DNA from 2 places in the Micromonospora hortensis genome. Region 1 is predicted to be linked to the other one. Evidence: riboswitches for the same ligand, from Rfam matches in the RefSeq annotation. Region 1 holds a riboswitch; the other holds the start of a gene.
What was found. A riboswitch is a leader RNA that binds a small molecule or an ion and turns the genes downstream of it on or off. The one in region 1 is predicted to bind ZMP and ZTP.
Positions count from the first base shown of each region.

Region 2: another riboswitch for ZMP and ZTP. It lies ahead of NIE111_RS19545 (glycine hydroxymethyltransferase); the one in region 1 lies ahead of NIE111_RS05820 (bifunctional 5,10-methylenetetrahydrofolate dehydrogenase/5,10-methenyltetrahydrofolate cyclohydrolase).

Region 1 is NZ_JAKKFE010000009.1:178,526-182,529, forward strand. It holds gene NIE111_RS05805 (CU044_5270 family protein) at 1-329, opposite strand, end outside; gene NIE111_RS05810 (RNA polymerase sigma factor) at 340-909, opposite strand; gene NIE111_RS05815 (NIPSNAP family protein) at 998-1,309, shown strand; ZMP/ZTP riboswitch at 1,484-1,565, shown strand; gene NIE111_RS05820 (bifunctional 5,10-methylenetetrahydrofolate dehydrogenase/5,10-methenyltetrahydrofolate cyclohydrolase) at 1,579-2,475, shown strand; gene NIE111_RS05825 (vitamin B12-dependent ribonucleotide reductase) at 2,691-4,004, opposite strand, start outside.
Region 2 is NZ_JAKKFE010000026.1:241,824-245,827, forward strand. It holds gene NIE111_RS19530 (NAD(P)H-hydrate dehydratase) at 1-31, shown strand, start outside; gene NIE111_RS19535 (hemerythrin domain-containing protein) at 111-611, shown strand; gene NIE111_RS19540 (SDR family NAD(P)-dependent oxidoreductase) at 672-1,478, opposite strand; ZMP/ZTP riboswitch at 1,628-1,717, shown strand; gene NIE111_RS19545 (glycine hydroxymethyltransferase) at 1,737-3,173, shown strand; gene NIE111_RS19550 (hypothetical protein) at 3,280-3,540, opposite strand; gene NIE111_RS19555 (aminotransferase-like domain-containing protein) at 3,608-4,004, opposite strand, start outside.

The DNA.
Region 1 (4,004 bases):
TCCGTGAAGACGTACTGATCGGGTCGGGCGGTGAGTTCCGGCTGCTGCCGGGCCGCGTCGGCGGCCAGATGGAAGATCTCCGACGCGCTGGCCGTCGGCGGCGGCTGGTCGCCCACCCTGACCGTCTGCACCACCAGCGCACCGGCGGTCAGCGCGACCGCCAGCCCGAACGCTCCGGCAAGGCGCCAACCGCGCAGAAACCGGGTACGCCGTCCGGCGAGACGGGCCGCCGACGCCATCTCGGCCCGCTGGGCGACGTGTGCGGTCAGATCCCTGAGGAGCTGCTCCTCGAAACCCTGCGGCGACCGTTCGGTCTCGTTCATCGTCATCTCCGTCTCATCAGGCGAGGGTGGTGACCGGGCGGGCGAGCACGGCGCGGACGACGCGGCGGGCACGATGCAGGCGGACCCGAGCGGCGACCGGTGACATCCCGAGCACCGTCGCCGCCTCCGCGACGGTGAGGCCGTCCACGGCGACGAGTTCGACGAGCGTCCGGGTGCCCTCGGGCAGCTCGCTCAGTGCCCGATGGGTGCGGCGGGCCGCCGACTCGGCGTCGATCCGCTCCTCGATCCGGGCGATGTCGTCGGGGCCCAGGTCCCGTCGTCCGGCCAGCCGTCCGGTCACCCGCAGCCGTTGGGCCGCCCGACGCCGCTCGTCGCCGATGACGTTGCGGGCCACCCCGTACAGCCAGCCGATCTGGCTACCCCGGTCCGGTCGGTACCCGGCCGCCGACTCGATCACCGCCAGGAACACGTCGGCGGTGAGGTCGGCGGCGAGGTGTGGGTCGTCGACCCGCCGCGCCACGAACCGGCCCACGGCCTCCAGGTGCCGCCGGTAGAAGACCTCGAAGGCCACCGGATCGGTTCCGATGCCGGAAATGTCGTCGTCGGCTCGGCTCGGCTCACTCACAGGCCGTCCTCCCTCGTAGCCTTCACACCCCTTCTTCGTAAGCCGGAGCGCGGGTGTTACCGAACAATCCGGTCCGTAGGGTGACGCCATGATCACCTGTGTCCTCCACTACACCATCGACCCCGCGCAGATCGACGCGTTCGAAGACTTCGCCCGAGCATGGATGCGGCTGGTGACCAAGCACGGTGGTGTGCACCACGGCTACTTCCTGCCCGCCGAGGGCGCCAGCGACAAGGCCGAGGCGCTGTTCAGCTTCGAGAGCCTGGCAGCGTACGAGCGTTACCGCGCACGGTTCGGCAATGACCCGGAGTTCGTCGCGGCTGACAGCATCCGCGAAAGCTCGGGTTGTGTCGTGCGGTACGAGCGAACGTTCATGCGCCCGCTCCTGCCAACTGATTGAGCCCACCCGGCCCTGTCGACGGCACCAACCCCGAAGAGCGGTATACCTCAGAGGCATATTTATGCCTCTGAGGTATACCGCCGACCGGCACCATGCCCCCGGCGTGAGCCTGCCCGGCGCTGACGGCGGCACTGCTGGTCCAATTGGGCAACCGCCCTGGTGATGCGGCATCATCGAACCACCGGCGACTGGCGGCACGGGGATGGTGGAACCATCGGGGAGCCTCTCGCGGGCGTCGACCGCCTGGGCGCCTGCGTCGAGGAACCATCATGACCACGACCAGCGAATCCACAGAACAGCACACCCCGTCGGGCACGGCCCGCCTGCTGCCGGGTGCACCCGTCGCCGAAGCCGTCCTGGCCGAGACCGCCGACGCAGCCGCCCGCCTGCGCAACCGCGGGATCACACCGAGCCTCGCCACCATCCTCGTCGGTGACGACGACGCCAGCGCCGGCTACATCGCCATCAAGCAACGTCAGGCTGCCGCGCTCGGGTTCGCGTCCCCGCACGTGCATCTGCCGGCCACCGCCACCCAGGCCGAGCTACACCAGACCATTGCCCGATTCAACAACGATCCGGCCGTACACGGGCTGCTCGTGCAGTACCCCGTTCCGGGGCACCTGGACTACGACGCGGCGTTGCTGACCATCGATCCGGACAAGGACGTCGACGGCATGCATCCGCTGAACATGGGGCGTCTCGCCGTCGGCCTGCCCGGCCCGCTGCCGTGCACTCCCGCCGGCATCGAAGCCCTGCTGGCCTACTACGAGATCCCCGTCGCCGGTCGTGAGGTCGTCATCCTCGGCCGCGGCGCCACCCTGGGCCGCCCCCTGGCCATGCTGCTCGCTCAGAAGCGCCCGACCGCCAACGCCGCCGTCACCGTCGTCCACACAGGTGTGCCCGACTGGGCCCGCTACACCCGCCGCGCCGACATCCTCGTGGCCGCCGCCGGCGTACCCGGGATCGTGGGGCCTGAGCACGTCAAGCCCGGCGCCGTCGTCATCGGCGCCGGCGTCCGCTACGAAGGCCGGCGCCTCCTACCGGACGTGGACGAAGCGTGCGCCGAGGTCGCCGGCGCCATCACGCCCCGGGTCGGCGGGGTCGGTCCGACCACCGTCGCGATGCTGTTCCGCAATGCGGTGCGCGCCGCCGAGCGAGCAAGCTAGATCACCCGCCGTCCCGGCTTCCCTGAGCCGATGGCCCGCCTGGCAGCCCACCGCGCAACACCCTGACGAGCGTGATGCCTGTGAGTCATCAAGATGACTCACAGGCATCACGGCCAACGACAACATGCCCTCCCGCGCGAACCTCCAGAGGACCCGGAAACGGCGCTGCCCCGACTCCCACGAGGGAGCCGGGGCAGCGCCGCGTTTCGCGTACGTCAGCTGCAGCCGCTGGTGGAGCCGCAGCCCTCGCAGACGTAGCAGCTACCGGCGGGGCGCATCTTCGTACCGCAGGTGAAGCAGAGCGGCGCGTCGGCGGCCTTGCCGATCACGGCCTCCAGCAGTTCGGTGCTGGAGCCCACGCTCGGAGCCGGCTTGGCGGCGGCCACGTCGGCCATCTCCTGGGCCGGCTGGGCGACAGCCTCCGGCTTGGCCGGGGTCGCCACCGGCGCGGACGACGCCATCGCGGTGAGCTCGGCGCCGGTGACGCCGGCAGCCTCCGCGTCGGCCTCGGCCCGCAGCTGCGCGGCCCGCTCCGTGGCGGTGAAGATGCCCAGCTCGGCGCGACGCTCGTAGGGCAGGAAGTCCAGCGCCAGGCGACGGAAGATGTAGTCCATCACCGAGGCCGCCATCCGCACGTCCGGGTCGTCGGTCATACCGGCCGGCTCGAAGCGCATGTTGGTGAACTTGCTGACGAACGTCTCCAGCGGCACGCCGTACTGGAGGCCGATGCTGATGGCCACCGAGAAGGCGTCCATCACGCCGGCCAGGGTCGAGCCCTGCTTGGACATCTTCAGGAAGACCTCACCGAGGCCGTCGTCCGGGTAGGACGACGCGGTCAGGTAGCCCTCGGCGCCACCAACGGAGAAGCTGACCGTCTCGGACGGGCGCTTCTTCGGCAGGCGCTTACGCACCGGCCGGTACTCGATGACCTTCTCGACAGCGGCCGGCGCGGCCGCTGCGGTCTCGACGGCGGCCGGCTCGGTGGCCTTGTTCGACTTGGCCACCGAGAGCGGCTGGCCGACCTTGCAGTTGTCCCGATAGATCGCCAGCGCCTTGAGGCCGAGCTTCCAGCCCTCGAAGTAGATCTTCTCGACGTCCTCGACGGTGGCCGCCTCCGGCATGTTGACCGTCTTGGAGATGGCGCCGGAGACGAACGGCTGGATGGCCGCCATCATCCGCACGTGACCCATCGGGGCGATCGTCCGCTCCCCCATGGCGCAGTCGAAGACCGGGTAGTGCTCCGGCTTGAGGCCGGGGGCGTCCACCACGTGGCCGTGGTCGGCGATGTGCTCGACGATCGCCTCGACCTGCTCCTCGGGGTAGCCGAGGCTGCGCAGGGCCCGCGGCACCGTCTGGTTGACGATCTGCATCGAGCCGCCGCCGACCAGCTTCTTGAACTTGACCAGCGCCAGGTCCGGCTCCACGCCGGTCGTGTCGCAGTCCATCATGAAGCCGATCGTGCCGGTCGGGGCGAGGACGCTCGCCTGCGCGTTGCGCCAACCGTTCTTATCACCGATCTTGTTGCCCTG
Region 2 (4,004 bases), on a different contig from region 1:
CGAGATCCCCCGCACCCTGGCGATGGTCTGAGGCGGTTTCACCTGTTTCCGCAATCGGCGCCGGGGTACCGGAACTCCACCAGCCGAGACTCTTCAGGGAGGTCATACCGGTGTCGACCGATGCCATCGTCCTGCTCAAAGAGGACCACAAGGAAATGCGCCGCCTGTTCAAGGCCTTCCAGGACGCCGAGGAGGGGCCGGCGAGCCAGCGGCAGAAGCTGGTGGACCAGATCCTGGAGGCACTGACCGTGCACACCTACCTGGAGAACGAGGTGATGTATCCGGAGGTTCGCCGGTTGCTGCCCGACCTCGAGGACGACATCCTCGAGTCGTACGAGGAACACCACGTCGCCGATGTGCTCTGCGCCGAGCTGGCCAGCATGGACGCCGACGACGAGCGGTTCAACGCCAAGACGACGGTGCTGATCGAGAACGTCACCCACCACGTCGAGGAGGAAGAACAGGAGTGGTTCCCCAAGGTCCGCGACGCGCTGGGCCGCAAGCAGCTCCAGGAGATCGGCGAGAAGATGATCGCCTTGCGCGCGGACGCGCCGCGGACCCCCACCGCGCCGAAGGCGATCAAGAAGGCGCTCGATGCGGTGACGGCCTGAGGCACCCGCTCACACCGAAGGGCCCGGCACCGTGCCGGGCCCTTCGTCGTGCGTCACGGGTCAGGTGCCCGATCCCGGCTCGGCCATCCTGCGGTGCTGCTCGGACTTGAGCTTGTCCGGAATGATCTTGCCGGCGGCCGTCTGCACCTTGTTCATCAGCGAGCCGGCGGTGATCGTCTGATCACCCCTCATCATCGCCTCGAAGCCCTGCTCGGCGACCTTCGCCGGGTCGTCCTTCTTGCCCGAGCCCACCCGGGTGTCCTCCATGTCGGCCCGGTCGAAGAACTCCGTGTCGGTCGGCCCGGGCATCAGCGAGGTCACCGTGACGCCGGTGTCCTTCAGCTCGTTGCGCAGCGCCTCGGCGAAGGACTGCACGAACGACTTCGACGCGTTGTAGACCGCCTGGAACGGCCCCGGCATGGTGGAGGCGATCGACGAGGTGAAGAGGACCCGGCCCGTGCCCCGCTCGACCATCCCGGGCAACAGCCGCTTCGCCAGGTGCACCGTCGACCGCACGTTGAGGTCGACGATCTCCAGCTCGTCGGCGAGGTCCGTGCCGCCGACGAAGGCGCCACCGGCGCCCCGACCGGCGTTGAGCGCCAGCGCGTCCAGCGGCCGTCCGGTCGCGGTGACGGCGGCCACGAGTTCCGTCACGCCCTGCTCGCGGGCCAGGTCGACGCGGACCGACCAGATCTGCGGGCCCCCGTCGCGGCGCAGCTTCTGCGCGGCCGCCTCGATGCCGTCGTCCTCGGCGGCGATCACCAGGTCGAAGCCGTGCTCGACGAACTGCGCCGCGAGCTCGTACCCGATTCCGCTGGAGGCCCCGGTCACCAGGGCGAGCGGCCGGTCGGAGGTGGGTGTGGTCATGTTCTCGACTCCTTCTGTACGAACCCTGACCGCACCCGTGACGGTGCGGTGGTCTCCTACCGTGTGCCCCGCGACGCACCGCCCAATCACGTTGGCGGGGTCGCCTCCCGGAGGGCGGCCCGAACGGCCGGTTCCGGCCCGGTAGGATCCTTCCGGGCCGTTACTGGCGCGTGGGGATGGAGAACCATCGGGGAGCGGCCTCGTCACGTGGACGTTTGCCGAGCGCCTGGGCCTTCCCGCACGTCTGTTGGAGGTCGCATGTCCCGCAACGCCGAATCCACCGCATTCCGGAGTGCCCTTGAGGTGATCCGGGCTGTAGAGCCGCGGGTCGCCGACGCCATCGGCGCCGAGCTGACCGACCAGCGGGAGTCGCTCAAGCTGATCGCCAGCGAAAATTACGCCTCCCCGGCGACCCTGCTGGCCATGGGCAACTGGTTCAGCGACAAGTACGCCGAGGGCACCGTCGGCCGCCGCTTCTACGCCGGCTGCCAGAACGTCGACACCGTCGAGGCGCTCGCCGCCGAGCACGCCCGGGAGCTGTTCGGCGCCGCGCACGCGTACGTGCAGCCGCACTCGGGCATCGACGCCAACCTGGTCGCCTTCTGGGCGGTGCTGGCCGACCGGGTGGAATCTCCCGCGCTGAAGAAGGCCCAGGTCCGCCAGGTCAACGACCTCACCGAGGCCGACTGGTTCGCGCTGCGCCGCGAACTGGGCAACCAGCGGATGCTCGGCATGTCGCTGGACGCCGGCGGCCACCTCACCCACGGCTTCCGGCCGAACATCTCCGGCAAGATGTTCGACCAGCGCAGCTACGGCACCGACCCGGCGACCGGCCTGATCGACTACGACCGGCTGGCCGAGGCCGCCCGCGAGTTCAAGCCGCTGATCCTGGTGGGCGGCTACTCGGCGTACCCCCGGAAGGTGAACTTCCGGATCCTGCGCGAGATCGCCGACTCGGTCGGCGCCACCTTCATGGTCGACATGGCGCACTTCGCGGGCCTGGTGGCCGGCAAGGTGTTCACCGGCGACTTCGACCCGGTGCCGCACGCGCACATCGTCACGACCACCACGCACAAGTCGTTGCGCGGCCCGCGCGGCGGCATGGTGCTCTGCCAGCCGGAGTTGGCCGACCAGGTGGACCGGGGCTGCCCGATGGTGCTCGGCGGCCCGCTGCCGCACGTGATGGCGGCCAAGGCGGTCGCGCTCGCCGAGGCCCGCCGGCCCGACTTCGCCGACTACGCCCAGCGGATCGTCGACAACGCGCAGGCGCTCGCCGAGGGGCTGCTGAGCCGGGGCGCCACGCTGGTCACCGGCGGCACCGACAACCACCTGGTGCTGATCGACGTGTCCGGCTACGGGCTCACCGGCCGGCAGGCCGAGCAGGCCCTGCTCGACTCGGGCATCGTCACCAACCGCAACTCGGTCCCGCAGGACCCGAACGGCGCCTGGTACACGTCGGGCATCCGGATCGGCACCCCGGCGCTGACCACTCGGGGCCTGGGCACCGCCGAGATGGACCAGACCGCCGAGCTGATCCACACCGTGCTGACCCAGACCACCGCCGGCGCCAACGCCGACGGCACCCCGTCGAAGGCGAAGTACAACCTGGACGCCGGCCTGGCCGACAAGGTGGCCCGGCAGGCCACCGATCTGCTGGCCACGTACCCCCTCTACCCCGGTATCGACCTGAGCTAGCCCCTCGACCGCGTCGATCATGGAGTTGTGGTGCCCGATCCGGGCTGGTGCACGACTGTCGTCCACCACCACGATCCCATGATCGACGCGGGGGGCGGGGGGGTCCTCAGTCCATCGGGCGCTTCAGGTGGTAGCGGTGGACCTCGGTGCTGCCCTGGACGTTGTTGACGTCCTCGGCGGCGGACACCAGCTCCCACCCCTCCCGGCCGGCGCGGTTGAGGTGCGCGATGGCGGTGTCGCCGTAGGCGGTGATGTCCTTGCGTGACCCGTCCGGGGCGTACCAGACGAACGAGACGTGAAAATTGCGGCCCTGTCCCTGATAGCGACGGACGAGCAGGGCGTACTCCCAGGCAACCATGCGGTTTATTATGACCGTCCAACCAGGACGGCGGCACGCGGGTCGTCGCGCATTGCCATCCGATGAACGCGGTGTGTCAACCCGCCCGGCGCGCCACCTCGTCGGTGATCAGCGCCGCGAGCCGATCCAGCCCGAGGTCGATCTGTTCCGGTGTGACAGCGCTGACCGACAACCGCAACGCGTGGACCGGCGCGGTGTCGTCGTAGAAGTGCGCCATCGGCGTCCACAGCACCCCGTAGTCGCGCCCCGAGCGGTCCAGCAGCGCGTCGTCGACCGGGAACGGCACTGTCACCACCACGAAGAACCCGCCGGCCGGCACCGTCCACCGCACCGCGGGTCGGTCCGGCCGGTCCGGCTGATCGGGAAAGCGCCGGGTGAGCCCGGCCACCAGGTGGCGCAGATTCCGTGTGTACGCGGACCGCTCCCGGGTGTTCGCGGCCACCAGGCTGCATCCGTGCTCCAGCAGCCGGCCG